Regions from separate parts of the Mesorhizobium sp. B3-1-9 genome, predicted to be linked through region 2. Evidence: predicted binding sites of a transcription regulator. Region 2 holds the regulator's gene; each other region holds the start of a gene.

Evidence for each region. Region 2 encodes PhoB, which activates phosphate uptake and scavenging genes when phosphate is short. Its sites were predicted from a motif close to TGTCATNNANCTGTCAT; they were not measured.
Region 1: a site for PhoB is predicted at 5,372-5,388, ahead of FJW07_RS23855 (YdcH family protein). Genes of this name have one in related genera too.
Region 3: a site for PhoB is predicted at 8,008-8,024, ahead of FJW07_RS04925 (acid phosphatase). Genes of this name have one in related genera too.

What each region holds. Positions count from the first base shown of each region.
Region 1 is NZ_VFTJ01000016.1:102,734-113,124, reverse strand. Features, by position in the region: gene FJW07_RS23875 (4-oxalocrotonate tautomerase family protein) at 1-200, shown strand, start outside; gene FJW07_RS23870 (response regulator) at 343-2,676, shown strand; gene FJW07_RS23865 (lytic transglycosylase domain-containing protein) at 2,753-3,613, opposite strand; gene ispG (flavodoxin-dependent (E)-4-hydroxy-3-methylbut-2-enyl-diphosphate synthase) at 3,618-4,868, opposite strand; gene FJW07_RS23855 (YdcH family protein) at 5,123-5,302, opposite strand; gene FJW07_RS23850 (DUF465 domain-containing protein) at 5,542-5,745, shown strand; gene purE (5-(carboxyamino)imidazole ribonucleotide mutase) at 5,874-6,371, shown strand; gene FJW07_RS23840 (5-(carboxyamino)imidazole ribonucleotide synthase) at 6,368-7,444, shown strand; gene FJW07_RS23835 (lysozyme inhibitor LprI family protein) at 7,454-7,879, opposite strand; gene ykgO (type B 50S ribosomal protein L36) at 8,140-8,265, shown strand; gene FJW07_RS23825 (hypothetical protein) at 8,380-9,000, shown strand; gene FJW07_RS23820 (alpha/beta hydrolase) at 9,120-10,181, shown strand; gene pyk (pyruvate kinase) at 10,364-10,391, opposite strand, start outside.
Region 2 is NZ_VFTJ01000020.1:73,247-83,637, forward strand. Features, by position in the region: gene xylF (D-xylose ABC transporter substrate-binding protein) at 1-27, opposite strand, end outside; gene FJW07_RS26165 (ROK family protein) at 298-1,539, shown strand; gene phoB (phosphate regulon transcriptional regulator PhoB) at 1,863-2,552, opposite strand; gene phoU (phosphate signaling complex protein PhoU) at 2,569-3,276, opposite strand; gene pstB (phosphate ABC transporter ATP-binding protein PstB) at 3,297-4,100, opposite strand; gene pstA (phosphate ABC transporter permease PstA) at 4,097-4,948, opposite strand; gene pstC (phosphate ABC transporter permease subunit PstC) at 4,952-5,938, opposite strand; gene pstS (phosphate ABC transporter substrate-binding protein PstS) at 6,003-7,061, opposite strand; gene FJW07_RS26200 (response regulator) at 7,640-10,391, opposite strand, start outside.
Region 3 is NZ_VFTJ01000002.1:299,840-310,230, forward strand. Features, by position in the region: gene FJW07_RS04880 (glycosyltransferase) at 1-119, opposite strand, end outside; gene FJW07_RS04885 (tlde1 domain-containing protein) at 365-1,891, opposite strand; gene FJW07_RS31595 (hypothetical protein) at 2,544-2,705, opposite strand; gene FJW07_RS04890 (hypothetical protein) at 2,933-3,127, shown strand; gene FJW07_RS31600 (hypothetical protein) at 3,228-3,374, shown strand; gene FJW07_RS04895 (hypothetical protein) at 3,606-4,115, shown strand; gene FJW07_RS04900 (helix-turn-helix domain-containing protein) at 4,232-4,648, opposite strand; gene FJW07_RS04905 (NmrA family NAD(P)-binding protein) at 4,750-5,604, shown strand; gene FJW07_RS04910 (dihydrofolate reductase family protein) at 5,651-6,238, shown strand; gene FJW07_RS04915 (hypothetical protein) at 6,290-6,541, opposite strand; gene FJW07_RS04920 (cytochrome c peroxidase) at 6,696-7,961, opposite strand; gene FJW07_RS04925 (acid phosphatase) at 8,167-9,717, shown strand; gene FJW07_RS04930 (OsmC family protein) at 9,947-10,369, shown strand; gene FJW07_RS04935 (hypothetical protein) at 10,375-10,391, shown strand, end outside.

The DNA of each region.
Region 1 (10,391 bases), on a different contig from region 2:
AGACTCCCGAAGCCGCCCTGACAAAGGCGCAGAAGGAAGATCTCATCCACAAGACCACGCAGATGTTCGTCGACTATTTCGGCGAAGGCGTGCGCCCTTATACCATGGTGCTGATCGAGGAAGTCCGCGACGGCGGCTACGGCCGCGCCGACGAAGTCTTCGTTCTTCCCGACACCTACCGCGCCAAGGATAGGGTCTGATTTGAGCAAGGCGGGCCGCTTGCAGAGCGACCCGCCCGACTTGATCCGTCAACGCAGGCGATCTTGCCCCACCAACGAAATGTTAATGTAAATCAAGCGTAATCCCGACCATTAAAATTGTGCGTATGTGTTGGGGTTGCGCATGCCGGAATATTCTTCCTTCCTCCGTTCGATCCGGATCCGCTACATTTCAGGCTTGCTGATCTTCGCGCTGGCCTCGGCCGCCGTCATGTTCGCGCTCAACCGTGTGAATTCGTACCGTCACGAGGTCGATGCCCTCAGCGGCAATTTCGTCATCTTCGCCCGCGACCTGCGCAACGCCACCAATTTCGCCGAGACGACCGGCACCGCCTGGCGCAGCGAGACACGCGATGCGCTGACCGCCGCCGCGCGCGGCCATTCCGAACGCCTGACGGGCGAGATCGGTATCTTGAACGCCCAGCTTGCTGAGATCAGGCCGCGCCTGTCGAAGAACACCGCCGACGCGCTCGAATCCGCAGCGGTGAACGGAGACCTGTTCTGGTCGGCGCGCGACATGGTGCGCAACTTCAACCTGATGTCGGTGGCCCAGAAGGTCGACGAATGGAGCTACCGCGAGATCCGCAACCAGAACGATCTCTTCGCCCAGCCGATGCTGGTGCGCGTACGCACCGCGCTCGACGACGAGCGGCATCTGGCCGACGCTTCCAGCGACCGGCTGCTGTTATGGGCGAGCGGCCTTTTGTTCGCCGTCCTTGCCATTGCCGCGGCTCTGATCTTCCGGCCGATGGAGAATGCGATCCGCCGCGCTTTCGCCGAGACCGCCGCATCTTTGTTCAAGGCCGAGGCCGCCGACCGCGCCAAGTCCGAATTCCTCGCCAATATGAGCCATGAGATCCGCACGCCGATGAACGGCGTGCTCGGCATGGCCGAGTTGCTCGCCAAGACGGAGCTGACGCCGCGCCAGAAGACCTTCACCGACGTCATCGTCAAATCCGGCAACGCGCTGCTGACCATCATCAACGACATCCTCGATTTCTCGAAGATCAATGCCGGCCAGCTGACGCTCGACCCCGCCCGCTTCCGTCTGGCGGAGGCGGTCGAGGATGTGGCGACGCTGGTGTCGGCACGCGTTGCCGAAAAGAACCTCGAGCTCATCGTGCGCGTCGACCCGCGCCTGCCGGCCTTCGTCGTCGGCGATGCCGGGCGCTTCCGCCAGATCGTCACCAACCTGCTCGGCAACGCCGTGAAGTTCACCGAGAAGGGCCATGTCCTGATCGATGTCGGCGGCGATGTCGTCGACGGCGTGGTCCAGCTCAAGGTCCGCGTCGAGGACACCGGCATCGGCATTCCGGCCGAAAAACTGCAAAGCGTGTTCGAGAAATTCGCCCAGGTCGACGGCTCCTCGACCCGCCGCCATGAAGGCACCGGCCTTGGTCTGGCGATCGGCGCGCGGCTTGTCGACCTGATGGGCGGCAAGATCGGTGTCGAAAGCGAGATCGGCCGCGGCTCCGTGTTCTGGTTCGCCGTGCCGCTGCCGGCGCACGACCAGCAGTCGCGCGACGATTTGGTACCCGTCGACGTCACCGGCGCAAGGGTGCTGGTCATCGACGACAATCCGGTCAACCGCGAGATCCTGCTGGAACAGCTCAGAAGCTGGAGCTTCGACTGCGCCGCCGCCGAAAGCGGCGCCGTCGGCCTCGCTTTCCTCGACCGCGCCTGCCAGCTCGGCGCCTCGGTCGACTGCATTATCCTCGATTACCAGATGCCCGGCATGAACGGCGCCGATGTCGCCAGAGCCATCGCCGCCGACACCCGCCTCTCCTCCATCCCGGTCGTGCTGCTGACCTCGGTCGACCAGGTCGATTTCGGCAGGATGGTGATCGATTTCGGCATCGTCGCGCATCTCACCAAGCCGGCGCGTTCGGCGGTGCTGCTGGGCACCGTGATCTCCGCTATCCAGAAGGCGCGCACGCAAGGCGCCAAGGCGCATTTCGTGCGCGAGCCGGCCGCGGCGCAGGCGGCTCCGCCGGCCTTCACCGTCATCCGCGGCCCGGCAGTTCCGGTCCCGGCCGCGCCGGAATCGACGGCAGCGCCGAGCGGCCCGATCGACATCCTGATCGCCGAGGACAATGACGTGAACCAGCTGGTCTTCGGCCAGATCCTCAACGGTTTCGGTCTTAGCTACCGCATCGCCGGCAATGGCCGCACCGCGGTCGAGATGTACCGCTCGCTGCGCCCGCGCCTGGTGCTGATGGACGTCTCCATGCCGGAGATGAACGGCTATGAGGCGACCCGCGCCATCCGTGCAATCGAACAGCAGAACGGCGATCGCACGCCGATCATCGGCGTCACCGCGCATGCGCTCAAGGGCGACCGCGAAAAATGCATCGAGGCCGGCATGGACGACTATCTGCCCAAGCCTGTCTCGCCCGACCGCCTCGGCGCCAAGATCGGCACTTGGCTCAGCGAGACCGTGGCGGCGAAGACGGCTTGAGCGGCAGGTGGCGTCAGGCAGCCATCGGCTACCGCCGAGTTCCTTCGCGCCAGCACGTCCAACTTCGTGGTACCAGTCACCGGTTACGCAACACCACGCAGGCGCCGCCGACGCTTTGCAGCTTGTTGCAGATACCGTTGGCCTCGCCGCGCGAGTCGGCGCCGATCCTGACCGCATAGATGCCGCGCCGGCCGATCGGCGTGCGCACCCGGCTCACCACCGGGTCATGGCTGGCGAGCAAAGCGGGGAACCGGCCCCTGACCCTCAGCCACTGGCCTATCGCCGCCGAGCGGCGGAAATTGCCCGCCACCTGCACGCCCCACGGCTTCACGTTGATCGAGGCCATGGCGACGGTCCGCGACATGATCACCGGCAGCCTGCGGCAGGCAACCGCGAAGCTCATCTTCGGGTCGAGCGGCTGGACGGTGCCGGCATAGGACTTGTCCGAGAACTTGTCGACCGGCTCGCCCATGACGTCGAAGACATAGCTTTCCGTCTCCATCGGCAGGAAGCCGCCCGAACTCAGCCAGCGCGACACACGGTTCTCGCCGGCATTGTAGGCCGCCGCCGCGAGCCCGAGATTGCCGTAGCTGACCTTCATCTCGGCGAGATATTTCGCCGAGGCCGGGATGGCCTGCCCGATGTCGAAGGGATCGGCGAGACCGCGCATCTTGGCGGTGCCCGGCATGAATTGCGCTATGCCTTCGGCGCCGACCGGGCTCACCGCGTTCGGATCGAAGCGGCTTTCCTTCCAGATCAGCCGGGCGAAGAAATCCTTGGGCAGGCCGTTCTGCTGGGCCTGCGCTTCGATCAGATCGCAGACACGGTTGATCAGCCGTTTGGCGGCGGACCGCGACTGCGGTGGGTCGGCGAATGCCTGACCGGAAAGGATCAGCGCGCAGATCAGGATCAGCGTCGCGCGCGGCAAAAGCGGCATCGGCCTACTCGGCCGCTGCTTTGCCGTTTCCGTAGCGCTGCTCGATATAGTCGCCGACCATCTTCTCGAAATCCTGCGCGATGGACGGACCACGCAGCGTCGCCGCCTTCTTGCCGTCGATGAAGACGGGCGCCGTCGGCGTCTCGCCGGTGCCGGGCAGCGAGATGCCGATATCGGCATGCTTGGATTCGCCCGGACCGTTGACGATGCAGCCCATCACCGCGACTTTGAGATTCTCGACGCCGGGATATTTCTCGCGCCACACCGGCATGTTCTTGCGGAGATCGGCCTGGATGCTCTGGGCGAGCTCCTGGAACACGGTTGACGTCGTGCGCCCGCAACCGGGGCAGGCCGCGACGATCGGCACGAACTGCCGGAAGCCCATGGTCTGCAGCAATTCCTGCGAGACCTGCACCTCGCGGGTGCGGTCGCCATTCGGCTCCGGCGTCAGCGAGATGCGGATCGTGTCGCCGATGCCCTGCTGCAGGAGGATGCCCATGGCGGCCGAAGAGGCGACGATGCCCTTGGTGCCCATGCCGGCTTCGGTGAGACCCAGATGCAGCGCATGGTCGGAGCGGGTGGCGAGTTCGGTGTAGACGGCGATCAAATCCTGCACGCCGCTGACCTTGGCCGACAGGATGATCTTGTCGCGGCCAAGTCCGATCTCTTCGGCCATCTCGGCCGACAGGATCGCCGACTGCACGATCGCCTCGCGCGTGACTTCCTGCGCGGTGAGCGGCGAGCCCTTCGCCTGGTTGTCGTCCATCAGCCGGGTCAAAAGCTCCTGGTCGAGCGAGCCCCAGTTGACGCCGATGCGCACCGGCTTGTCGTGTTTGATCGCCATCTCGACGATCGCGGCGAACTGGCGGTCCCTCTTGTTCTTGAAGCCGACATTGCCGGGATTGATGCGGTATTTGGCCAGCGCCTCGGCGCAGGCCGGATGATCGGCGAGCAGCTTGTGGCCGATATAATGGAAGTCGCCGACCAGCGGCACGTCGATGCCGAGCCTCAGCAGCCGCTCATGGATGCGCGGAACCGCCGCCGCGCTCTCGTCGCGGTCGACCGTGATGCGCACGATTTCCGAGCCGGCACGGTGCAGCGCCGCGACCTGGGCGACGGTCTGGTCGATATCGGCGGTGTCGGTGTTGGTCATCGACTGCACGACGACCGGCGCGCCGCCGCCGACCATCACGCCGCCGACCGATACGCCGACCGACTGGCGCCGCGGGAAGGGAGAAGAAAAATATCCGGTCATGCCGGCCGCCTTCATCTGGGAGTTCCGGGCATGAGGTGGCGGAGCAAAGATGGCTTGTCAATGGCAAGCGGCAGGCAAGGCCTGCAAATCAGTGACCGTGATCAACGGCCGCAGGGCTCATGTAAAAACCCTCGGGCTGCAAGATCTACACTAAAACGGTCTGGTGATTGAGTAAAAGCCAACAAGCCGGCGGCATATCTTGCCACCGGTAGGTTGGCACCGCAACGAGTGCGGTGATGTTGCCTAGGGCATGGTCAGTGTGTTGTCGGGCCCCCCTTCAGCTTTTCAATCTCGTCCTTGATTGCCAGCTTGCGTCGCTTGAGATTCACGATTTCGAGGTCGTCCACCGAAGGATGGTTCATCGCATCGGTGAGTTCACGCTCGATGTCACCGTGTTTCCGCTGCAACTCATCAAGATGGGATGCAAGAGACATGATTGGTTCTCCCTTTCATGGTTTCCTCGATTGCAGCCGTCGCGGGCGCCTCCACCGCAGGTTGCGACTGTGACGGCACCATGACAGTTTGCCACCAACCGATCTCGATGTCGAATGCCACGTGGTAGCATTCCACGACAAAGTGAAATGTGATAAGGGCTGCGCGCCGGTCACAAACCCGCAAGTCACGGCCCCGCCCAAACAGCCCGATTGGGCGATGCACACGCAGACGGTAGATAATGTCCGAACAGGAACAGGCTGAAATACGCCTCGAATATTCCCGGCTCAAACAAGAACACGCCGATTTCGACGCCGCCATCAACGCGATGATCGCCACGGGCTGCGACCCGCTTCAGATCCAGCGCATGAAGAAGAAGAAGCTGATGCTGAAAGACCGGCTGTCGGCGCTGGAAGACCGCATCATTCCCGACATCATCGCTTAGGGCCGAATGCTGGGCGCGCGCCCGGGAGGCCGCGGAACGTGCGGGTAGCGAGAGAGCGCATTCACCACATCCTTGCGGCTGTCGGCGAATTCCGCTAAGGCGCGCCTTTGCCGCCGCGGAGCCACACCTTGACCGATCAGCGTGCCGACGTCGCCATCATCATGGGCAGCCAGTCCGACTGGGCGACGATGCGCCAGGCCGCGGAGACGCTGGAGGCGCTGGGCATCCCGCACAAGCGGCTGATCGTCTCGGCGCACCGCACCCCGGACCGTCTCTATGAGTTCGCCAAGGGCGCCAAGGCTGCCGGCTACAAGGTGATCATCGCCGGCGCCGGCGGGGCGGCGCATCTGCCGGGCATGACGGCGGCGATGACGCCTCTGCCGGTCTTCGGCGTTCCGGTCGAGTCCAAGGCGCTTTCGGGCCAGGACTCGCTGCTTTCCATCGTGCAGATGCCGGCCGGCATCCCGGTCGGCACGCTGGCGATCGGCAAGGCGGGCGCCGCCAATGCGGCACTTCTCGCGGCCGCCGTGCTGGCGCTCAGCGACGACAAGCTCGCCGCCCGGCTCGACGCCTGGCGCGCGGCGCAGACCGCCAAGGTCGCCACCGAGCCGACGGACGCGCCGTGAGCCTGGCTCCTGGATCGGCCATCGGCATCATCGGCGGCGGCCAGCTCGGCCGCATGCTGGCGATGGCCGCGGCGCGCCTCGGCTATCATATCGTCGTGTTGGAGTCCCAGCCCGACTGCCCGGCCGCGCAGGTCGCCAACCGGCAGATCGTCGCCGCCTATGACGATCCGGCAGCGCTCGCCGAACTCGCCGCCGCCAGCGCCGTCGTCACCTATGAATTCGAGAACGTCCCGGTCGCCGCCGCCGAAACACTGACGGCAAAAGTGCCGGTCTATCCGCCGGCACGCGCGCTCGAAGTCGCGCAGGATCGCGTCACCGAGAAGAGCTTCCTTAACGGTATCGGCATCCCGACGGCGGCATTCCGCCCGGTCGATAATGACGACCAACTGACCGAGGCCCTCAAGACATTCAACGGCAGCGGCGTGCTCAAGACCCGCCGCATGGGCTATGACGGCAAGGGCCAGCGCGTCTTCCGCAACATGGAAACGGCCGGCTTTGCCGGCGTCTGCGAGGCGATGGGCAATGTGCCGCTGATCCTGGAATCGCTCGTGGCTTTCGAGCGCGAGATTTCGGTGATCGCCGCGCGAGGCCTCGACGGAACCATCGCCGCCTTCGATCCGGCCGAAAACGTCCACCGCGAAGGCATATTGCGCAGCTCGACCTTGCCGGCCGCCATCCGCCCGCAAACGGCCGCCGCCGCCAAGGACGCAGTCGCGAAAATCCTGTCCGCGCTCGACTATGTCGGCGTCATCGGCGTCGAGTTCTTCGTGCTTGCCGACGGCTCGCTTCTGGCCAACGAGCTGGCGCCGCGAGTGCACAATTCCGGCCACTGGACGGAGGCCGCCTGCATCGTCTCGCAGTTCGAGCAGCATATTCGCGCCGTCGCCGGCCTGCGGCTTGGCTCGCCCGTCCGGCATTTCGACTGCATGATGGAAAACCTGATCGGCGACGATATGCTGAAGGTGCCGGCGCTGCTCGCCGAGCCCGACCTCATGCTGCATCTCTATGGCAAGGCCGAGTCACGCCCCGGCCGCAAGATGGGCCATTTCACGCGGATTCGACGCCCGAGCTAAGCTCGCGCCCTATTGCATGTCCTGGTCGCCGTCACTCCCATCCGAGCCGGCGCAGCTCGGATCGCTCAGCTTGCAGTTGGCGTCGGACGTGAGCTGCTTTATGCGCTGGTCGGTCAGCTCCGTCAGGCACTCCGAAACTTCCATCGGCTGGATGGAGCCGCCCTCGCTGTCGGCGGTCGAATAGGCGCATTCGGCGTCGCGAAAGGCGATCCAGGCGCGTTGCGCGGTCTGCAGCAATTTGTTGGCCTTCTGGTCATTGTCGCCGACAAGACCCTTATACGCGGCGTTGAGCTTGGCATCGGCGGCCTGATAGTCGGCATCGGCGCAAATGTTCAGCATCGACTGGCTGTCGTCGTTGCGGTCGCAATCCTCGGCAAAGGCGGCCGGGGCGGTCGCAAGCAGGACCAGACAGACGGGCAGAAAGAGACGGCGCATGGGGAATCTCCAGTCGCTTGGGCCTGGATCACCATTCCAGTCGCCCCACCATTCCAGTCGGCCTTGAGTCGCGCAATGCCGCGCCGCGCGGATGGCAAATATTTGATATGCCGCGCCACTTGTGGCATTCGGACATCGTCACGTGGTTGACACGGACAACACTCCTCGTTTATGAGCCACCGCAAGTTCAAAGGCGCGCTTTTTTCGGGCGCGCCTTTAAAATTCGGCCCGGGACGGGCCCTGACCGAACAGGCAAGACCATGAAGATCAAGAATTCGCTCAAGGCGCTCAAGGCGCGTCACCGCGACAACCAGCTGGTTCGCCGCAAGGGACGCATCTACATCATCAACAAGACCGCTCCGCGCTACAAGGCGCGCCAGGGCTGAGACTTGCTGCGCCCGGCGCGACCACGCCGCGCCGCTGATGTCGAGTGCCGGTTCGCCGGCCCTCTCACGCTAAAATCACTTTGACGATCCGCCGCCCGCGATTAGATTCCGGCGATGCGGATTCGTTTTGCATTTCTCGCCGCCCTTTTGCTGTCCGGCACAGCTTTGCCTGCAGGGGCAGAAACGGTGCCAGGCGCGCTGCCTCCAGATGCCGCGCCACCCGCCGCCACGCCACCGCCGGCCGCTCCGACCAAGCAGGGTCGCCTCGATCAGCTCTTCACCGAGCTGAAGCGCGAGCGCAACGAAAAGGCGGCCGAGCGCATCGCCGGCCGTATCTGGAACGAGTGGAACCAGTCCGGCAGCGCCTCGATAGACCTGATGATGCAGTGGGCGCAAAAGGCGACGGAAGACCAGAAGTTCGACGTCGCGCTCGACCTCCTCGACCAGGTGGTGACCCTGCAGCCAGGTTATGCCGAAGGCTGGAACCGGCGCGCCACCGTTCATTTCATGATGAAGAATTACGGGAAGTCGATGGCCGACATCGACCGCACCTTGCAGCTCGAGCCGCGCCATTTCGGCGCGCTCTCAGGGCTGGCGCAGATCATGGCCGAGACCGGCCACAAGCAATCGGCGCTGGAAGCCTGGCAGAGGGTGCTCACGATCTACCCGATGATGCGCAGCGCCCAGAACCAGGTCTCGACGCTCTCGGAAGAACTGGCCGGCGAGGGGATTTAGGCAATAGGAATTGGGCAGTAGGGAAAGAGAGCAGCCTACTGCCTACTGCCTACTGCCTACTGCCTACTGCCTACTGCCTACTGCCTACTGCCTACTGCCCTCCTTCCGTATCTCCCCCCATGAACCTCATCTGCGCCGCCTTTCTCTTCCTTGTCGCGCTTTTCCTTGCCCTCGCCGGTATCACCCGCGCCGGCGTCTGGTCGATCGAGCGCCGCAATCCACCCGTCGGCGGGTTCGCCGAGATCAATGGCGCGCGCATCCACTACGTCCATTTCCCGGCGCCGGCCGGCGCCGATCTGCCGCCGGTCGTCTTCATCCATGGCGCCAGCGCCAATCTGAAAGACCAGATGCTGCCGCTGAAGCCGCTGCTCGAGGGCCGCGCCGAAATGCTGTTTCTTGACCGGCCGGGCTTCGGCTGGTCGGAGCGTGGCGACAATGAAACGCTTGTCGCGCAGGCGGACACCATTGCCGCGCTGCTGGACCGCCTCGGCATCGCAAAAGCGGTCATCGTCGCCCATTCCTTCGGCGGCGCGATCACCACGGCCTTCGCCCGCCAGCATCCGGACAAAACGCTCGGCCTCGTCTTCCTGGCTCCCGCCACGCATCCCTGGCCGGGCGGCGCGACCGCCTGGTACTACAAGCTCACCGCCATGCCGGCGATTGGCTGGCTGTTTTCCGAAACGCTCGCTTATCCGGCCGGTATGCTGCGGATCGGCAATGCGACGGCTTGCGTCTTCTCGCCCAACAAACTGCCGGACTTCTATATCGACAACACCTCGATCCCGCTGGTGCTGCGGCCGTCCGCCTTCCGCGCCAACGCCCGCGATGTCGCCCAGCTCTACGACTATGCACGCTCCGCCTCGCCGCATTATCGCGAGATCAAGGCGCCGACGGTCGTGATATCGGGCGATCGCGACAAGGTGGTTTACGCAACGATCCACTCCATCGGCCTGGAACGCGACATTCCCGGCGCCGAGCTGGTCTGGGTCCACAATCTCGGCCACAAGCCGGACTGGATCGCGTCCGAACTCGTGGTCGGCGCGATCCGGAAAGTCGCAGGCAAGGATGTCGATCTACAAGCGATGGCCAGGACCGTGGAAGGCCGGCTCGCCGGCGATGCCTATAACGACGGGAAATGCCCCGACATCAAAGTGCCCGACGCCGAGCTCGCGCCGACCTGATTTTTGGGAAATTAGCTCCTGAATGCCACGGCGGAGACGGTTAGGTGTGTCGAGATTCAGGTCAGGCCGAGTCGAAAGTAGTGGCTTCCGAGAACCGGAGCGGAGCGTACTTTAAGTACGTGAGCACCGGAAGCGCAGGTAGCCGCTACTTGCAGGCCGGCCTCACCTGAATATCGGCATATCTAATGCGCGTCCGATCCCAGATACGCT
Region 2 (10,391 bases):
CAGAATGGCGGCTGCGAATTTCTTCATGATTTCCTCCCTGCGCCTGTGCGGCGCGACCCAGACTGGCCCGAAGGCCGGCACAGAGGCTTTTTTTCGAGCCTCAAAAAAATAGTGGTCCAGCAAAACGACGCTGTCAACTGCGATTCTGATGGGTTTTGATGGGTCAGGGTATTTTTTTCGACATCCGCAATAAATAATGACACAGGCTGCGGCTTCTGCCACTATCCCTAGCATGTCACCGACAGGCCATGGCATCATCATCACAAGGCCGCGATGACTGGGAGGACGTGCGAGACGATGTCGGTCGGAATCCGTCACGACGATTTGCGCCGGCGCAACCGCGCCATGGTGATTTCGGCCGTGCGCCGCGCCGGCCAGCCCTCGCGCACGGAGATTGCCGCCACCACCGGGCTCAGCCACTCGACCATTTCGGCGATCTCCGCCGATCTGATCCAGGAAGGCATTCTCACCGAAAGCAAGGCCAGCGAGCCGACGGCGTTGAAACGCGGCCGGCCGCAGATCGGTCTGGCGCTGAACCCCGAAGCCGCCGCGGTGCTGACCGTGGTGCTGTCGCTGAACTTCCTGTCGGTCGCCGTGATCGATTATGCCGGCCAGGTGGTTGCCGAGGAGCAGCAGCGCCTCGACACGCTTGTCATGCCCCGCGACGAGTTGATCGGCGAATGCATGGCGATCGTCCGGCGCCGGCTGGGGGATCCCGACCTCGACGTGGGCAGCGTCGCCCGCATCGCCATGGGCATTCAGGGCATCACCGATTCCCATTCACGCGCCATGCTGTGGTCGCCGATCACGCCGCTGACCGACATCCCTTTCGCCGACCTCCTCGAACGGGAATTCGGTATTCCCGCCACCATGGAGAACGACTGCAACATGATGGCGGTGGCGCTGCAATGGCGCGATCCCGAGCGCTATCGCGACGACTTCATCGCCATCCTGCTCTCGCACGGTATCGGCATGGGCCTGGTGCTGAAGGGCGCGCTGTTCAGCGGCACACATTCCTCCGGCGGCGAGTTCGGCCATATGATCCATCGTCCGGGCGGCGCGCGTTGCCGCTGCGGCCGCCGCGGCTGCGTCGAGGCCTATGCCGGCAATTACGCGATCTGGCGCAGCGCCATGGGAATAAGCGAGGATGCCACGCCGACCGACGTCGGTGACGCCGATATGCGCGCGCTGGCCGCGAAAGCCCGGCAGGAGGACGGACCCGAGCGGGAGGCTTATCGCCGGGCCGGCGAAGCACTCGGTTTCGGCCTCGGCAGCCTGTTCGCCCTTATCGACCCGGCGCCTGTCGCCATGGTCGGCGTAAGCGCGGCCGCCTTCGACCTGATCGAGCCGGCGCTGCGAGAGGCGATCGCCCAGACCGCCGGCGGCCAGCACTCGGAATCGATCTCCTTCGACACCGAGCCGAACGAACTGCCGCTTATCCGCGAAGGCTGCGCCATGCGCGCGCTGACCTTCGTCGATCAGGAGATTTTCGCGCCGGGGGTGCAGGCCAGAGCGGGGGCCGGGAAGAACGTGGCCTGAGCGAACGTGGCGCTGAAGCCGCGAATCGCACCAACGTTGGAGATTGGCCGAAGCCACGGCGACTTCGTCATTCCAGGGCGGAGCAAGGAGCGAAGCGACGCGCGCAGACCCTGGAATCCATGCCGTTACCTCGATCGTACGGTGCAGCGGTGCAGAGTTCTGCGCCATAGCGGCGCGTGGAAGTCACGGAATGGATCCTCGGGTCTGCGCTGCGTCGCTACGCTCCTTGCTCCGCCCGTGGATGACGAAGTACAAGCGTCTCGGCTACCCATCAACGTGGTTGTTGGAAGTGCCTGACCCGTCAGGACTTTGGCGTCCAGGGACTAATCCTCCCTGATCGCGTAGCCCGCCCCGCGGATGGTGCGGATGACGTCCGGCATGCGGCCGTTGTTGACCGCCTTGCGCAGGCGCCCGACATGGACGTCCACGGTGCGCTCGTCGATATAGATCGTCTCGCCCCAGACATTGTCGAGCAGCTGGCTGCGCGAGAACACGCGGCCGGGATGGCGCATCATGAATTCGAGCAGGCGGAACTCGGTCGGCCCGAGCCGGATCTCGCTCTTCTTGCGGTAGACGCGGTGCGATTCGCGGTCGAGCACGATGTCGCCGACCTTGAGCACGCTGGACAGCACCTCCGGCTTGGCGCGGCGTAGCAGCGCCTTGACGCGCGCCATGAACTCGGGCGTCGAGAACGGCTTGACCAGATAGTCGTCGGCGCCGGTCGAGAGGCCGCGCACGCGGTCGCTTTCCTCGCCGCGCGCCGTCAGCATGATGATCGGCAGCCGCTCGGTCTCGGGCCGCATCCTGAGACGCCGGCAGAGCTCGATGCCGGAAACCGCCGGCACCATCCAGTCGAGCACGAGCAGGTCGGGAACGTTTTCCTGAAGGCGGATTTCGGCCTCGTCGCCGCGGGTCACCACTTCGACCTGGTAACCCTCGGATTCGAGATTGTAGCGGAGCAGCACCCCCAGCGGCTCCTCGTCCTCCACCACCATGATGCGTGGCGCGATCATCGGGGTAACCTTTTCGTCAGGCCGCCGGCGCCGACATTGCGGTCTCGTCCTGCTTCGGACGATTGGCGGGCAATTGCGTGCCGGTCAGCACATAATAGGCGTTCTCGGCGATGTTGGTCACATGGTCGCCGATGCGCTCGAGGTTCTTGGCGCAGAACAGAAGATGCGTGCAAGCGGTGATGTTGCGCGGGTCTTCCATCATGTAGGTCAACAGCTCGCGGAAGACGGACGTGTATTTGACGTCGATGCGCTCGTCGTCGTTGCGAAGCTTGGCCAGCGCCGTGGCATCGCCCACCATATATTCCTGGATCACGGCCTGCACCTGGATCAGCACCAGCTGCGCCATCGAATCGATCGAATGCGTGAGGTCGCGCGGCGCGGCGCTGACGCCGACCGAGCCGACACGCTTGGCGATGTTCTTGGCGAGATCGCCGATGCGTTCAAGGTCGCCCGCCATGCGGATCGAGCCGACCACGTTGCGCAGGTCGTCCGCCATCGGCTGCCGCTTGGCGATCAGCGTGATGGCGCGGTCGTCGAGCTCGCGCTGACGAGCGTCCATGATGGCGTCGTCGGAGACGACGCGCTGCGCCAGCGCATTGTCGGTCTCGAGCAGCGCCCTGGTCGCACCGCCGACCATGGAGCTGGCGAGATCGCCCATGTCGTTGATGAGCCGGCTGATCTGCCTCAGATCCTCGTCGAAGGAGGCGACGGTATGTTCGGCCATGATGATGTCCTCGTATGAACTCAGCCGAAGCGGCCGGTTATGTAGTCCTGCGTGCGCTTCTCGCGAGGCGAGGTGAAGATCTTCTCGGTCCGGTCGAACTCCACCAGCTCGCCCAGATACATGAACGCCGTCTGCCGCGACACGCGCGCCGCCTGCTGCATGTTGTGGGTGACGATGACGATCGTGTAGTCGGCCTGCAACTCGTCGATCAGTTCCTCGATCTTGGCGGTCGACAGCGGATCGAGCGCCGAGGCCGGCTCGTCGAGCAGGATGACCTCGGGCTTCACCGCCACGGTACGGGCGATGCACAGGCGCTGCTGCTGGCCGCCCGAGAGGCTGAGGCCGCTGGCGTTGAGCTTGTCCTTGACCTCGGTCCACAGCGCGGCGCGCTTCAGCGCCTGCTCGACGCGGCTATCCATCTCGGCCTTGCTGATCTTCTCATAGAGCCTGACGCCGAAGGCGATGTTCTCGTAGATCGACATCGGGAACGGCGTCGGCTTCTGGAACACCATGCCGATCTTGGTGCGCAGCAGGTTGAGGTCCTGCGAGCGGTCGAGGATGTTCTTGCCGTCGAGCAGCACCTGGCCCTCGGCGCTCTGCTTCGGATAGAGCTCGTAGATGCGGTTGAGCACGCGCAGCAGCGTCGACTTCCCGCAGCCCGACGGGCCGATGAAGGCTGTGACGCTGCGCTCGGGCAGGGACAGGTTGATGTCCTTCAGCGCCTTCGACTGGCCATAGTAGAAATTGAGGTTCTTGACCTCGATCTTGGCCTTCTCGACGGTCGTGTCGGCTGCGTTCAGGTCGGTGGACAACATCGGTTTCATCTGTCCTCTCTGCGTCCGGTTAGGCTGCGGGCGATGATGCTCAGCCCGAGAACCGTCAGGGTGATTATGAGTGCGCCCGTCCAGGCCAGTTGCTGCCATTCCTCGTAAGGGCTGAGAGCGAACTGGAAGATGGTCACCGGCAGGCTGGCCATCGGCGCATTGAGATTGCTCGACCAGAACTGGTTGTTGAGCGCGGTGAAGAGAAGCGGCGCCGTCTCGCCGGAGATGCGGGCGATCGCCAGCAATATGCCGGTGACGATGCCCGACATTGCCGCGCGGTAGGCGACGGAGCGGATCACCACCCAGCGCGGCGCGCCGATGGCGGCGCCTGCTTCGCGCAGCGCATTGGGCACAAGGTTCAGCATGTCCTCGGTGGTGCGCACCACGACGGGGATCACCAGGATCGACAGCGCGACGGCGCCGGCAATCGCCGAGAAGTGCCCCATCGGCCGCACCATCAGCTCATAGACGAACAGGCCGATGATGATCGATGGCGCCGACAACAGGATGTCGTTGATGAAGCGCACCACCGTCGTAAGCTTCGAGAAGCGGCCATATTCGGCCATGTAGGTGCCGGCCAGCACGCCGATCGGCGTGCCGACGACGATGCCGATGATCGTCATGACGATGCTGCCGTAGATGGCGTTGAGCAGGCCGCCGGCGTCGCCGGGCGGCGGCGTCATTTCAGTGAACACCGCCAGGTTCACCCCGGAGAGCCCCTTGTAGAGCAGGGCGCCGAGGATCAGCGCCAGCCAGGCGAGGCCGATGCCAGCCGCGACGACGCACAGCGCCATCATCACGGCATTCTTGCGTTTGCGGCTTTGGTGAAGCGATGCGGCAGTCGACATCGGTCAGGCTCCCGTGCGGCTATCGATGCGCAACAGCATGTAGCGTGCAAGCGCGAGGATGATGAAGGTGATGATGAACAGGATCAGGCCGAGCGATACCAGCGAGGATGTATAGAGATTGCCGTCGGCTTCGGTGAATTCGTTGGCGATGGTCGCCGAGATCGTCGTGCCCGGCGCAAACAGCGAGGCGCTGATGCGGTGCGCGTTGCCGATGACGAAGGTAACCGCCATCGTCTCGCCGAGCGCGCGGCCGAGGCCGAGCATGACGCCGCCCATGATGCCGACGCGGGTATAGGGGATGGTCACGCGCCGGGTCACTTCCCAGGTCGTGCAGCCGATGCCGTATGCCGATTCCTTCAGCACCGCCGGCACCGTGTCGAACACGTCCTTGGTGATCGAGGTGATGAAGGGCAGCACCATGATGGCAAGGATCAGCGACGAGGTCAGCAGGCCGATGCCGTAGGGCGGGCCGGCAAACAGGCTGTTGAGGCCGGGGATGCCTTTGAAGAGCCAGATGACGAAGGGCTGGATCGTCGTCTGCAGGAACGGCGCGAAAACGAACAGGCCCCAGATGCCGTAGATGATCGAGGGAATGCCTGCGAGCAGCTCGACCGCGATGGCGATCGGGCGCCTGAGCGGACGCGGGCAGAGCTCGGTCAGGAAGATGGCGATGCCGATGCCGATCGGCACAGCGATGAGAATGGCGATGGCCGAGGTGACGATGGTGCCGTAGATGGGCGCCAGGGCGCCGAAATTCTCGGTGACCGGGTTCCAGGATTCGGTGGTCAGGAAGGAGAAGCCGAACTTCGACAGCGCCTCCCACGAGCCGGCGACCAGCGAGATCGCGACCCCGCCGAGCAGAACCAGCACGAGGATGGCGGAAAGGCGCGTGGCCGTCCGGAATGCCATGTCGGTGAAGGCGAAGCGGCGCACTGTCGCTTCCCTGGTCCGCAGGGCGGACGATGTCGCGGCGTCGGAAACGGCTGTCATTTAGCCCCTCGCATTTCGAAAGAGACAGGAGGGCGCCGGAGACGCCCTCCTTATTCGCTAGGAATTACATGCCGGAGTAAAGCGGCTTGCCGCTCGCGTCGACGATGTCCTTGCCCCACATTTCCTCGACGCTCTTCACGACCGCGTCGGGCATCGGAACGTAGTCCAGGCCCGCGGCCAGCTCGTCGCCCTTGGCATAGGACCAGGCGAAGAACTTGAGCGCTTCGGTCGTGGCCGCAGTGTCGTCGGGCTTCTTGTAGACGAGGATCCAGGTGGCCGACGTCATCGGCCAGGATTCAGCACCGGCCTGGTTGGCCAGGATGACGCCGTAGCCCGGCTGCGAGCTCCAGTCGGCATTGGCCGCGGCGGCCGAGAACGCGGCGGCGGTCGGCTCGACCTTCTTGCCGTCCTTGTTGACCAGGTCGGTGTAGGTCAGCTTGTTCTGCTTGGCATAGGCGTATTCGACGTAACCGATCGCGCCGCCGGTCTGCGAGACGTTGTTGGCGACGCCTTCATTGCCCTTGGCGCCGATGCCCACCGGCCATTCGAGCGCGGTGTTGACGCCGACCTTCGACTTCCAGTCGGCGCTGACGTCAGCCAGGTAGTAGCTGAAGTTGAACGTGGTGCCTGAGCCGTCCGAACGGTGGACGACGGCGATCGCCTGGTCGGGCAGCTTGGCGTCGGGGTTGAGCTTCTTGATCGCTTCGTCGTTCCAGTTGGTGATCTTGCCGGCGAAGATGTCGGCCAGCGTCGGACCGTCGAGCACCAGTTCGCCCGGCTTGATGCCTTCGAGATTGACGACCGGAACGATGCCGCCCATCACCATCGGGAACTGCGCGAGCCCGGTGGAGTCCAGATCCTCGCCCTTCAGCGGCGCGTCGGAAGCGCCGAAGGTCACGGTCTTGGCCTTGATCTGCTTGATGCCGCCGCCGGAGCCGATCGACTGGTAGTTGAGACCGATGCCGGTCTCCTTCTTGTAGGCGTCGGCCCACTTCGCATAGATCGGATAGGGGAAAGTGGCGCCGGCGCCGGAGATATCGGCTGCCATTGCGGCGGAGATGCTAAGGGTTGATGCCGCAGCCATTGCAATCGCAACGGCCGCCGAGCGGATGAAATGTCTCATGTGGCCTGCTCCTGTTCGGAAGATGGTCTTTCGGCACCCGTTCTATCGGCGCCCGGTGAGCGCAATAGCCTTCGATTATTACAGTCGCATGACAGTTTCGTGTCAGCCCGGTAACGCCTGAACGGGGATGCTCGGAAGGGTCCGCGGCGGCCTCGAAGGACCGGCCGGAGTTTGCCGCGGGAATCAGTAACTTGTCTGACTTTTGAAACAAAATTTATCCCGGCGGCCGGATGATGGCCGCCGGGAAATAAAATCCGGACGAGAGTGCGTTGCCTGAATGCCAGAGCGGATCATGGCCTGGCCATCGCCGAAAACAGGTCCGTTGGGGTAGAGTCGACGCTGTTTCTTGTTGGCGGTCGCTGCTCCCGCCCGTAACCGAAGAGCGGAATCAATGTCGTGATTGTCCGAGCTTGGCGTTTGCTTTGGTATGGTGCGATCGCACCATACGCATGCGTCAACGCCCTGCGCCCGCCAGCCGGCTAAAATCCGCCTTGACTCTTGATTTCGCGCAGTTCCGGGACGGACGGCTACGCGAAGGCGCCGGAGCTTGAGCGTTTCACGCTTTTCCCGATATTGCTCTAACCTGCGTTGCGCCGGGTCTCGACGTCCGAGCCCAGCCATCGCTTGAGCTTTTCGAGCAGCGCCCGCGGACTGATCGGCTTCGGCAGGTAATCGTCCATGCCGGCCTCCAGGCAGCGTTCGCGGTCGCCCTTCAGCGCGTGCGCGGTGACGCCGACGATCGGCACATGCGTGCCCATGTCCTCCTCGAGCCTGCGGATGGCGGCCGTCGCCTCCAGCCCGTTCATTTCCGGCATCGACACGTCCATCAGGATCATGCGCGGATTGAGCCTGCCGAAGGCGTCGAGCGCCTTGCGGCCATTGCCGACGATCTCGAAGCGGTAACCGGTCTCGCCGAGGATCTGGGTGAACACCATCTGGTTCACCTCATTGTCCTCGGCGACGAGGATGTCGAGCCCGCGCTCCGCATCGGCAGGGCGTGGACGTGCCCGCGCCGGCGGCGGCTGCAGCATGGCGCGGTCCGATGCCGCCGTCTGCGCCGGAGCGGCTTGCGGGGAGCTGCCGGCGCCAATGGCGGGTTGCGGCTGCGCGGCCGTGCTGCTGTGGCGGTGGCGCTGGATGGTCGAGACCAGCGTTTCCAGGAGAATGGAGGAGCGCGCCGGCTTGATCAGCTGCGCATCGATGCCGAGGTCGCGATAGGCCGTGCCGGCAAGCGACTGGTCGACCGAGGTCAGCATGATGATGGGCGTATGCGCCAGGCCCGCCGTGTTGCGCACGATGCGCGCCATCTCGGCGCCGGTCATGCCGGGCATCTGATAGTCGAGCACCACGCAATCGACCGGCACACCATAGGCGGCGGCGGCAATCAGCACCTTCAACCCCTCGGCGCCGCTTTCGGCCGCGCAGGAATCGAACGTCCACGACGCCATCTGCTCGCTCAGGATCGAGCGGTTGACGGCGTTGTCGTCGACGATGAGCACGCGTGCGCCGGTGACATCGACCGGCATGATGCGCTGCCCGCCCTGCTCGGCCCTGGGCAGCGTGACGGTGAACCAGAAGGTCGAGCCCTTGCCTTCGGCGCTGTCGACGCCGATCTCGCCGCCCATCATCTCGACCAGCCGCGAGGTGATGGCAAGGCCAAGCCCGGTGCCCTCATGCCGCCTGGTCGAGGAGGTGTCGACCTGGCTGAATTTCTCGAACACCAGCTTCAGCTTGTCTTCCGGAATGCCGATACCGGTATCCGTCACGGAAATGGTGAGCTTCGTGCCCGCGGGGACCCGGTCGCCCGTCACGTCGACCAGGACATGGCCCTCGTCGGTGAACTTCACGGCGTTGCCGAGCAGGTTGGTGACGATCTGCCTGATCCGGCCGACATCGCCGACGAACTGGCCGTCGAGCCCCGGCTGGACACGAACGATGAGCTCGAGGTCCTTCTCCTTGGCGCGCGTCGACACCAGCGTCGCCACGTCCTCGATCGCCTCGGCGAGATTGAAGGGCGCCGGGTCGAGCACCATCTGGCCGGCATCGATCTTGGAGAAGTCGAGGATGTCGTTGATGATGGTGAGCAGCGCGTTGCCGGATTTGACGATGATGTCCGTGAACGTCTTCTGCTTCGGATCGAGGTCCGACTTTGCCAGCAGCTCTGCCATTCCAAGAACCCCATTCATCGGCGTGCGGATCTCGTGGCTCATATTGGCGAGGAATTCCGACTTGGCCCGGTCGGCGAGCACGGCGCGCCGGCGCGCCTCGCTGAGCTCGGCCTGGCGCTGCTTGAGCTCGGTGATGTCGGTGGTGGAGCCGATCAGATAGAGCGAGCCGTCAGAGGCGATCATCGCGCCCTTGCGGGCGAACTGGTGCCTGACGCTGCCGTCCGGCATCGTCACCGTCTCTTCGATCTCCTGCGTCTCGCCGGTGCGCAGCACTGCCAGGTCGCTGGCGACGAAGGCTTCGCCGTCCGCGCCGAAAATCTCGACATCGGTCTTGCCGACGGCTTCTTCCTTGCTGAAGCCGGTGAGATCGCACCAGCCCTTGTTGACGTAGAACTGCCTGAGGTCCGAGCGCTTGGCGTAGATCGACACCGGCACGTTGTCGATGAGGCTGCGGAACACCTCGTTCTCGCTCATGCTCTGCCGGAGCGCCTGCTCGCGCGCCTTGACGTCGGTGATGTCGGTGCTGGAGCCGACCAGATGCACGGAGCCGTCGATCGCCACCAGCCGGCTCTTGCGCGTCATCAGCTGCCGCACCGTACCGTCGCGGTGGGTGACGGCCTCCTCGATCTCGCGCCCCGAGCCGGTCGCCACGACGTCGGTGTCGTCATTGCTGAAACCGTCCGCCTCTTCCGACGCGAAAAGCTCGCGATCCGTCTTGCCGAGCACCTCGTCCTTGGCGAAGCCGGTCAGCGCGCACCAGGCCTTGTTGACGAATTCAATGCTGAGATCGTCGGCCTTGATGAAGGCGGCCACGGGCAGCTCGTCCATCACGTGCCGGTAGAGGTCGATCTGGCGCATGGAGTCGCGCAACGCCTTCTCGCGCGTCTTGATGTCGGTGATATCGACGCGCACGCCGATGAACGTCCCGTCGTCGGTGCGCATGTCATAGACCTGGTACCAGCGCCCGTCGGCGTTGAGGCGTTCGTAGGCGGAGCTCGGCAAACGGTAGCGCGTGAGCATGGCGTCAAGCCAGCGTTCGGTGTCGACGCCATACAGACCGTCGATTTCGGCGTCGCCGCTCGAGCGGAAGTAGCCGACCGAATGGCCGAGAGACAACGCCTCGCGGAATGTGCGGCCCGGCTGCCAGGCCGGCTTCAGCGCC
Region 3 (10,391 bases), on a different contig from region 2:
TCCGCGTCGCCGGGCGCGCTCACTTTGGCCTCGACGCCGTGCGCCCGCAACGCCGCGCCCAGCGCCGCCAGCGGTTCGACGTCCCCGCGCGAGCCGTAAGTCGATAACAGGATACGCATTCCGTGCTCCGTTGTGGTTTTTCGGAGCAGCGTTGATACGCCATGGCCGGGGGCTTGCCGCAAGCCCGGGCTGCGCCATATCTCACTTCTGGGAAGGGTCGTTATCGCTTCCTCCGATGAGGTTGCGATCGTCGCCATGGCCTTAAGCGACGGCAAACACCTGGGCGCGTCTTCGCGCCAGGCCCTTCGGACCAGCAAGTGGGGATCGATAACAGCCGGCGACCAGCGCGCCGGGCAGGTTCGGCTTAACCCTGGCGGCCTTCCTGGGCGACCTGGGTGGGGGACCTTGTGAGCCGCGGGACGACGACAAGACGCTTGATCTTGCCCTTTTTGTAAGCGGCGAGGAAGCGGTGGTAGTCCCTGAAGACGACGCAGCCATTGGACTCGGCGCGGCCGCCGCGCAGCATGTAGGTATGCGCGAGCAGGCCGTTGCGGCCGTATTTGTTCCTGCCGCTGGCCGGCGTCAGCCGGATCGCCTCGACGCCATGGAAGCGCGATTCACGGATGGACAGATTGTATGTGTCGGGCGGTGTCGGACCGACATTCTTGCGGTCCACGAAGCGTGGCTGGTCGACCATCGAACCAAGTCCCGAATGCGCCTCCAGCTTCGAGCCGTCGGGCATGTAGACGGTTCTCGCCGAAATATCGTAGACAGCGACGCCATTGCCCGTGGAGGGACCGTTGAAAAGATTGCGGAACGCGCTGCCGAGGCCGCCTCTTTCCGGCGTGTCAGGCTTGGCATAGGCGAGCATCTCTGACGCCTGCGCCTTGCGCTTGCCGGGCTTGGAGTCGGCCCCGAGCGGCTTTGAGCCCGGCACGCCCGGCAGGGCCTGGTCGCCGTTCCTGGGCGAGACCGCCGGCGGCGCGCTTTGCGCGGTGTCGGGAGCGGCTGGCTGCGGCTTGGCCCTGGCCGCCTGCGGCTTCGCGCTCTCTGGTTTCTGCGACTTGGCTGCGTTCTGTTCGGGCGCCTCGGTAGCGCGCTCGAGTGTGGTGCGCGGGCGAAGGCCGGGCACGGCGATGGTGTCGGGCAAATCGTCCTGCGGCGGCAGCGAGGCGACCTGGTACTCGCCGTCCTGGCCGTTGCCCGGGGTGTCGGCGACATTTGGCGCGTCGCTGTTTTCGAGCGCGACGGCGGTCGGAACGTCCGCCGTATCCTCCTGCGCCACGTTGGCAAGCGCCAGCGCCAGTTCGGAAGCGCCGGCGATTTGGGCCGGCTGCGAACCGAAGCGGGCTTCCGCCGGGGCATCCGGCTCAGCGCCGCCGAAGCGGCTGGCCGAGGGCAGGCTGGCAAGCAGGAACGGCGCGTTCTCGGCGCGGGCAAAGGCTTCGGCAAGCTTCTGCGGCGAAAGCGCGGCTTTTTTCACCACGCCGTCGAAACGGTCGGCGGCTCCGGCGGCCGAAGCCACCACCACCTTCTCCTGCGCGACGCTGTCGGGCGCCGGCAGTCTGAGGCGCGCCATCTTGCCGTCGTGGCCTTCATTCTTTGGTTTTTCAACAGCTTGGCTATCATGTCTGAAGTTTGTCGCGAGGCTGAAACAGTCGGCGTCGCAGCCGCCAATGAGCGAGCCCGCCTGGTAGCCGCCATTGGCGGAAAGGCGCGGCGCCCAGGCGTTGGCGATCAGCCGGCGCTGGTCGCCAAGCGCGATGTTGCGCGGCGAAAGCAGGCCTTGCGGCAATCCATTGGAAGCTGCGGTCAGCGAGGTGCTCACCGAATAGAGCCCCGCCAAGGTGGCGACAGACCATAGGGCGAGGGCGGCGCCGACAGCAGGCACCACGACCCAACGATGACCAGACTTTTTCGAAGTTACCCCCCCATGAGGAGCGTCACCCCGGCTTTTCAAACGCAAAAACGCCATACGACCACTCTCAATCGGCATGCCGGTTTGCGGACCTGGCACCCGTCACGATCACAGTTCGCTGGTGCCCCCTGCACCTTCACGCGTCTGTTGCCGATTGATTCAAAAGATGGACAAAGATGGTTAACCAATCCCTCCACCAATCGCCGATTTGGCGACGGTCCATGCGAAAAAAGAGCTCTCCATGGTCTGCGCCACGGGAGAAATGCTCTCCCTCACCCGACTTGCTGCCCGTTTTTCCGGCCCCTGTCAAGAAACCGTGAAGGCTGGAACCGCAGCATCTCCGGCCGGCTAGAGGCCGATTAGGGTTAAAATGCGACAGCCTGAAGAATACTGAAAAAGCCAGTTGCAAAAACTTCTGGGCCAGGCGGCGAGGAGTTCGGGGGGGTCGGCTGCCGCATATTCGCGACGATCGCCCCAAAAAAAGTCACCCTGCCGGGCGGGCGGGGCGACCTCGGTGCGGCACGGAACAGTCAGCCCGATCTCACTGGCTTCGCAGCCGCGCGAAATCCTTGGGGATTGCCAGGCGCTCCACCAGCCTGGTCAGGCCTTGGTGCTCGCCAGTCATTCACTTGCTGCCTTGCTGTACTGCGCCCGGCACGATCAGCGCTCCCTGGTCAGGCCCCGAATATTTGAAGCCGATAAAAAACAGGGCGAAGATGAGAACGCAGATTGCCAGCACCGTGACGAGGGTCCTTCCCGGGTTTTCGGCTGGCGGTTTGTCTTCCATGGCAATTCGTCTCGGGATCTAAACTCGGTGACAACGCCAGGGTTCCCGCGCCTTCGCCGGCGTCAAGGCTGACGCTTCGCCACGAAATTCTTGCAGAGGCGGCTCCGAGTCCGCGAGGGGCATCACAAAAATGACGCGCTCTCACCGCTATATGCCAAGCTGGATGCGCTAAAGCAGGGTTCATCATTATGGATGCCAGCGAATTGCAGGCCATAGGCGATACGCTGATGCGCGTTGTCACCCCCGATATGAAACCGAAAGACCTGCTCAAGGCGGTGCGAAAACTGCACCCGGACGCCAAGAAGAAGGATATTGCCCGCGCGGCCTTCCACGCCATTATCGCCAACGCCGACCAGGATCCCGGCAAGTCGCGTAACCTTCAGGCCTTCGCGCTTGCCGAGCGTACGCAGCAATCGGAATAAATTGCTGCGAATTGTAGCGTCGGGCTTGCCGGAAATTTAATAAGCAACTGCTAATTTAATGGTTCGGCCGGCAGCTAGCCCCAACCGGTAATTAGATCCCATGACCAAAAACCTCGGCAATGCCAAACCCAGTGCTCCTGCCAAGGAGATAAACACCTCGCTGTTCAGCAAGGCCGCGCCGGCGGTGTTTCCGCTGGTCGTCGCGGCCCTCGGCTATCTCGTCGGCCGGCATTTCTTCGGCTTTTGACGCGGCCGGCTTGCGACGCGCCTTATTTCCGGTCAATCCGATCGCAATTGGCCAATGACAATTCGGCCGTCTTGACTATGCCCTTTGGTCCTAGGGCCTAGGTCGTTCTTGTCCTTGGCCGGCCCCAAGCGCATCCTCACGACAGCCGGCGGCCTCGCAAACTCCGGTCAGGCCCGGCCGCCGAACCCAGTATCACCCCCCAAGGCTGCCGGGCCGCCGGCGCGCGGCGAGTTGATCCGCACTCTCGCACGGCCAAGTGACGGGCTGCGCGATCCGCAGTTCCATTCGGACGCCTTCCAAATCCGCTGCCGACCGAACGCCATGGCGAAGTCGAATTCCGCTGCGCCGACGTGCAATTGCTGCACCATACTCGTTTTTATTCGTGAGGCTTCGCAAACAGGTCGAATAACGGCGAGCCGCTTTGCGCTAAAAACCAATAAGCCATGCTTTTCGGCAACTCCAGGCGCGCTAGATCGTATTGGGTCGGAGACAGGCAATTCTTCGAGCGAAGAGCAGGAGCTGTATATGGTAACAAGCGAGCCAGACAGTGTCCGCGTAAAAGCCGTCAATAACCAATGGATCGTGCGCGTCGTCGACGGCGGCAGGCTGACACAGCAAGTGTTCGATGTCCACGCGCAGGCCGAGATCTTTGCCGAAGAGGAGCGGCTGCGATTGGGGCTGCCCGGGGAGCCTCCGGCGGAGGAGCCGGTCAGGCCGCTGGGAAGTGGGCGGGCTCGCTGACGGACCGCGGGGAATTGTTGTCCAATGAGGATCGAACGGCTCGCGGATAGCAGGCGCCGGCGGTTGGCCCAGCTGCGGCATTGAGAAGGCCAGCGCGCAGAGGCAGGTCGCGCCGCCTACCCCAGATGCTCGGCTCTCAGCTTCTGCTTCATCCGCTCAAGCGCCGGTTGGCCGCCAGCCGCCAGCTCATCCGCTATCTGTGCCAGCTTGTCGTCTGCCTGTCGATATTTGCCGCCCCAGGCGCCGAGCGTGGCGAGCACCGGCAAAAGGTCGATGCCGGCATCGGTCAGCCGATAGATCGCCTTCAGCCCGTGGCTCGGGTCGTCGCTGCGGGTGAGGATGCCTTCGTCCTGCAGCGTCTGCAGCCGCTCGGCCAGCGTGCGCGACGAGATGCCTTCGTCGGATTGCAGGAATTCGCGAAAGTGCTTCTTCCCGGCGAAGATCAGGTCGCGGATGATGAGCAGCGTCCAGCGGTCGCCGAGCAGCTCGAGCGACAGGTTGATCGGGCAGCCGGATCTTCCCTTGGTCGACATCAATATGGTTCCATTTTTAAATCACTTTACTATTGACATCGTTCTCGCGTTGCGTCAAATGGTTCCAAAAGTAAATCATTTGAGCACAGAGGAGGAGCGTCATGAACCAGCAAGCGAACCGCACGGTGGTGGTCGTCGGTGCAACCAGCGAGGTCGGCGCCGAGGTCTCGGCAAAGCTGACCAGGGCAGGGCATACGGTACGCGGCGTCGCCCGCAGCCTCGGCGTTGCGCTTGACGACCAGGCGGCGCTCGACGCCGCCTTCTCGGACGCCGCCGGCGCCTATGTGATGATCCCTTTCGATGTCACCACGCCCGACCTGCACAGATTCGAGGACCAAGTCGGCGCACGGCTGGCATCGTCCATCGCCAAGGCAGGCCTGCACCGTGTCGTGCTGCTCAGCGGCCTCAATGCCCATCTCAGAATGGGTACCTCGCTTGGCGCCGCGATGATGGAGGAGCGGCTTGCCGCGCTGGGCCTGGAGGAGCTCGTCTATCTGCGCGCCTCCTTCTTCATGGAGAATTTCGTCAAGGGCATGGGCTTCGTCGAGCAGGCGGCGTCCGGCGTCTTCGCCTCGCCCTTCCGCGGCGACCTGCCGATGCCGTTGATTGCCGCCAAGGACGTTGGCGAGCGCGCCGCCGCCCTGTTGAGCGCCGAACATTTTCCGGCCCGGCGCGTCGTCGAATTGCACGGCGGCGGTTCCTACACGCTCGAACAGGCCACCACGATCCTGGGCCGGGCGATCGGCAAGGATGTCGCCTATCATGAAGCGCCGTTCGCCGAAGCGCGGGCCGGCATGGTCGCCAACGGCATATCGGCGAGTTTTGCCGATGCGCTGGGCGAAACGGCGGCAAGCTTCAACAGAGGCGAGCGCTGGGCGCTGGAGGCACCCTCGGCCGAAAACGCCACGCCGACCACCTTCGAAGACTGGGCGCGGACTTTCGCCCGTTCGCGCTGAGCCGCCTGAACCTTCACGGCAGAAATTCCTAGCGAGGAGACCCAAAATGAAAAAGCTCATCCTTCAGATGCAGATGTCGGTCGACGGCTTTGTCGGCGCGGACGAGGGGCATCGCTGGCAGCTCTGGGAATGGGGCGATGACAATGCCTGGGACGAAGAACTCAAGCAGGATTTCAACGCTGTCTTCCAAACAATCGACACCATCCTGTTGAGCCGCAAGATGGCTGAGGAGGGGTATCTGACCCATTGGGGCAACGCGGCGAGAAAATACCCGAAGGATCGCTTCTATGCCTTCGCGCGACGCATCGTCGAGGCTGAGAAGATCGTGGCGAGCGACAAGCTCGAGGCTTCGCGCTGGGAACGCACCCGCGTCGTCAGTGGCGACCTGCCGCGCGAGGTCGATGCGCTGAAGCAAGGCGCGGGCGGCAACATCGCCGTGTTCGGCGGCGCGGGCTTTGCCGCCGCGCTGATCGCCGCCGGCCTGGTCGACGAGTTCCAGCTCTTCATCAATCCGGCGGTTCTGGGCAGCGGCCGCCGCATCTTCGAGAAGGGCGGTTTTGCCAAGCTGAAGCTCCTCGGCTCGAAGCCCTATGCCAGCGGCATGGTGGTGAGCCGCTACGCGCCGGCACAATGAGGAGCGACACCGAGGTCGCGCCGGCTTGAATCAATCCGTCAGTGCGTCTTCTCAACCGCCTGTTTGGCCGTGCCTTTCGCGCATCGGCGGCGAGCCGCCTCCGCTGACCAACCGCAGTTGCGCGCCTGGCCGGCCGGGCCGTGGCCAAGCCGCCTGGTCGTTGCCCGCGGCGACGAACCAGCGGGCCTCGCGCGATGTCAGGCCGATAAGCACCCGGCCGGCATATTCGGCCGGCGCGCCATTGCCCGCATCGAACACCGCCCAACTGCCGCCGGGCGGCTCCTGCACCGCGACGAACCTCATCGCAGACTCCATCTGTGAAGAGGTGGGCAATATAGCAGGCGCGACTTGGCGTTCCTATGACGTGGCTCACATTGGCACACTTTTGCGGTGGATAGCACGGCTCCGGCTGCAAGCAGGCCGTGTGTTCCACCAGTCTCCTTGGCTGCCGGTCGCCCTATTGCCCAGCCTGGTCGGCGTCGGTCAGCGTGCCGAGGAAGGCGACGATGTCGTCGATCTCGGCGTCGTTCAGCGCCGGCTTGTCGCCCGGCTTTTTGCCGTTGAAGGGTGGGTCGGTGTTGAGGTTCGGCCAGTAAACCTTTGGCAGGTCGTCGAATTTGTCGACCGTGCCGTCCGCCTTCTTCGGATACCAGCGCCCGGGATCCGTATCGCGGCTGGCGTAGAAGGCGACCGCCTCGCGCAGCGAGTGGAAATAGCCGTTGTGGAAGAAGCTCTTTCGCAAGGCCACGTTGCGCAGGGTCGGCGTCTTGAACAGGCCGCAATATTCGGCGCGGCCTTTGAAATCGGTGCGCAGCGGTCCGCACAGGCCGAGGTCGACATAATTGGGATCGGCATTGGCGGGGATCGCCGGATTGCGCGGCACGGCGATCGCGATCAGGCCATAGTCGGTGAACTGCGGCGGCTCGCCGTCATTGGCGGGCTCGCTGAGATGGCAGCTCGCGCAATTGCCCTTCGCTTCGTCCTCGAACAGCATGCGGCCGCGCAATTCCTGCGCCGAGAGCTGCGCCTTGCCGGCGAGGAAAGCATCGTAGCGGCTGGAATAGGGATAGAAATCGGCGCTGCTCTGCTCGAATGTGCCGAGCGCTTCGACCGCGGCGTCGAAGGCATCCTGCGGGTGCTCGAACACATCGGCGCCGAACGCCGCCTTGAAGGCGCCGGCATAGGGCGCCTTGCGCAGCGCCGCGACCACGTCGGCCTCGTCCTTGTTGCCCATCTCGAAGGGCGACAGCAGCGGGATTCTCGCCTGGTCCTTGCCGTGGTCGGCGCGGCCGTCCCAGGTCAGGCCGCCGGTCGGGCCATTGTCGACGCTTTCGTCGCCTTCGTCCTCGGAGTCGTAGAAATGCTCGGTGAAGGCAGGCGCCGCCTGCAGGTAGCGCAGCGACGGCACGGCGCGAACGCCGGGCTGGTCGAGCTTGGCTCCGCCCATCTCGACGGGTGCCGCCGAGGCCGGTCCGAAGGCGTGGTTGGGATCGTGGCAGGACGAGCAGGCCTGCTTGCCCGAGGCGGAGAGCGAAGGGTCAAGGAACATCTGCCGCCCGAGCGCCGTCAGCGCCTCGGCGCGGGCGAAGGCTTCCTGGCGCGACATCGGCCCGGGGTGGACACCGGACGGCTCCGCGGTGCTCGCAGGCGCGGTCAAGCCGACGATCGAGGCCGCCAGAAGGGCGATCGCGTGATTTTTCCGTCCCATCGTCTGCGGCGACATCCCTGATTTCCTTCGCCCGATTTCGTTCGCGACGTAAGGATCGAGTGCAACGGATTGATGACCGGCTTTCTCGCTCACGAAACCGTGTTCGGACGCTGCGGAACTGTCACATGGGTGACAAGGCGCCGAAGTAGCTCGGCATTGATGCAGTTGCGTTCCTGCATTGCCGTCCTCCAGCCATTCCCAAGCCACGAGGCATTTCCCGATGACCCGATTCTTTCTCTCCCCCCGGTCCTTCCTCTCGCTTTGCCTCGCCTCCACGGCGCTGGCATCGTTCTCCGCTGCTGCCTACGCGGCTCCTCCCGGCTACGACAAGATCGACACCGTCGTCGTCATCTACGCCGAGAACCGCAGCTTCGATAACCTCTACGGCGGCTTCTCCGGCGCCAACGGCCTGGCCAACGTTTCGCCCGACCAGGCGCGTCAGCTCGACCGCGATGGCAAGCCGCTTTCCGAACTGCCGCCGGCCTGGGGCGGCTTGACCGGCAAGGGCGTCACGCCGGCGGTGACGGAGGCGCAGAGCGCGCATTTGGCCAACGCCACCTTCGCCATCGACGATCCCAAGGGCTTCAACGAGGGCACCAACGTCGTCACGCACGATCTCTGGCACCGCTTCTACCAGGAGCAGATGCAGATCGACGGCGGCCGGAACGACAAGTTCGTCGCCTGGGCCGATTCCGGCTCGCTGGTCATGGGCCACTATGACGGCTCCAACCTGCCAATGTGGGCGATCGCCAAAAAATACGTGCTGGCGGACAATTTCTTCCAGGGCGCCTTCGGCGGCTCCTTCCTCAACCACTTCATGCTCGCCTGCGCCTGCGCGCCCCACTATCCCAATGCCGACACCAGCCCGGTGAAGGGCCAGATCGCCGTTGTCGAGCCGGATGGCGTGACGCTGAAGCCGGCCGACAACTCGCCCGCCTCGGCGCTGGGCGGCGTGCCGAAATTCGCCAATGACGGCGCCATCACGCCCGACTTCTACGCCGTCAACACCATGCAGCCGCCTTACCAGCCGAGCGCCAACAAGCCGGCCGAGGGCGGCGACAAGACGCTCGCCGATCCGGCGCAGCCGACCACGCTCCCGCCGCAGCACGAGATCACCATCGGCGATCTGCTCTCGCTCAAGGGCATTTCCTGGGCCTGGTATGCGGGCGCCTGGCAGGCGGCGCTCGACGGCAAGAACGCGACGCCTGTGCCGAACTTCCAGTTCCACCACCAGCCCTTCAACTATTTCGCGGCCTATGCCCCGGGCACGACCGCGCGGGCCGAGCACCTCAAGGATGGCGGCCTTGACGGCGTGGAGTTCATCAAGGCGATCGACGACGGCAAGCTGCCGTCCGTCACCTTCTATAAGCCGCAGGGCAACCTCAACGAACATGCCGGCTATGCCGATGTGACCTCGGGCGACCAGCACTTGGCCGACCTCGTTTCGCATCTGGAGAAGAGCCCGCAATGGGCCCATATGCTGGTCGTCATCACCTATGACGAGAATGGCGGCTTCTGGGATCACGTCGCGCCGCCCAAGGCCGACCGCTGGGGCCCGGGCAACCGCATCCCGGCCTTCATCATCTCGCCCTATGCGAAGATGGGCACGGTCGACCACACCCAATACGACACGACCTCGATCCTGCGTTTCATCACCGCCCGCTACGACCTGCCGGTGCTGCCGGGCCTCATCGCCCGCGACAAGGCGCTGCGCAACAACGACCAGCCGCCGATGGGGGATCTGACGGCGGCGCTCGACCTGACGAAGTAGCGTTTCAGAACTGGTTCCTCTCCCCCGCCAAGAGGCGGGGGAGAGGTGTCCGCGAAGCGGACGGAGAGGGGGCCTTCGTAGGGCGCTCCCCTCTCAGTCTCGGCTTCGCCGAGCCACCTCTCCCCCATTTCATGAGGGCGAGGAAACGCCAATCGCCCACGGCCTGCCTCGGCGATTGCCTCAGTGAATTCACGTCCGCTATCAATGTCTCCGAATTGGAGACCTCGCAATGGCAGACCTGAAAGTCAGAACCCGAAACGCCGGCGCGCTCGCCGTCCTGCCGCCGGGCGGCCTGCCGCTGGTCACGACACCGACCGGCGGCACGGTCGATGTGGTCACGCAGGTCAGCGCGCCCGGCTTCAGCCCGCTCGATCTGCTCTATGCTTCCTTAGCCGCCTGCATGGTGCTCAGCGCCCGCATCGCCGCCACCCGTCTCGGCATCGCCGACCGGCTCGGCGAGGTGGGGGCGGATGTGACCGGCGACAAGGCGAAGGACGAGCCGTCGCGGCTGGAAACCTTCAATATTCGCCTGACGATCGCCGGCGACCTCGACGCCGCGACGAAAGAACGGATCCTGGCGGATGCCGAGGATATCTGCACCGTCTCAAACACGCTGCGCGGCGCGCCGGCACTTCACGCGAAGCTCGGGTGAGGCCGATGGCGCATCTTTCGCC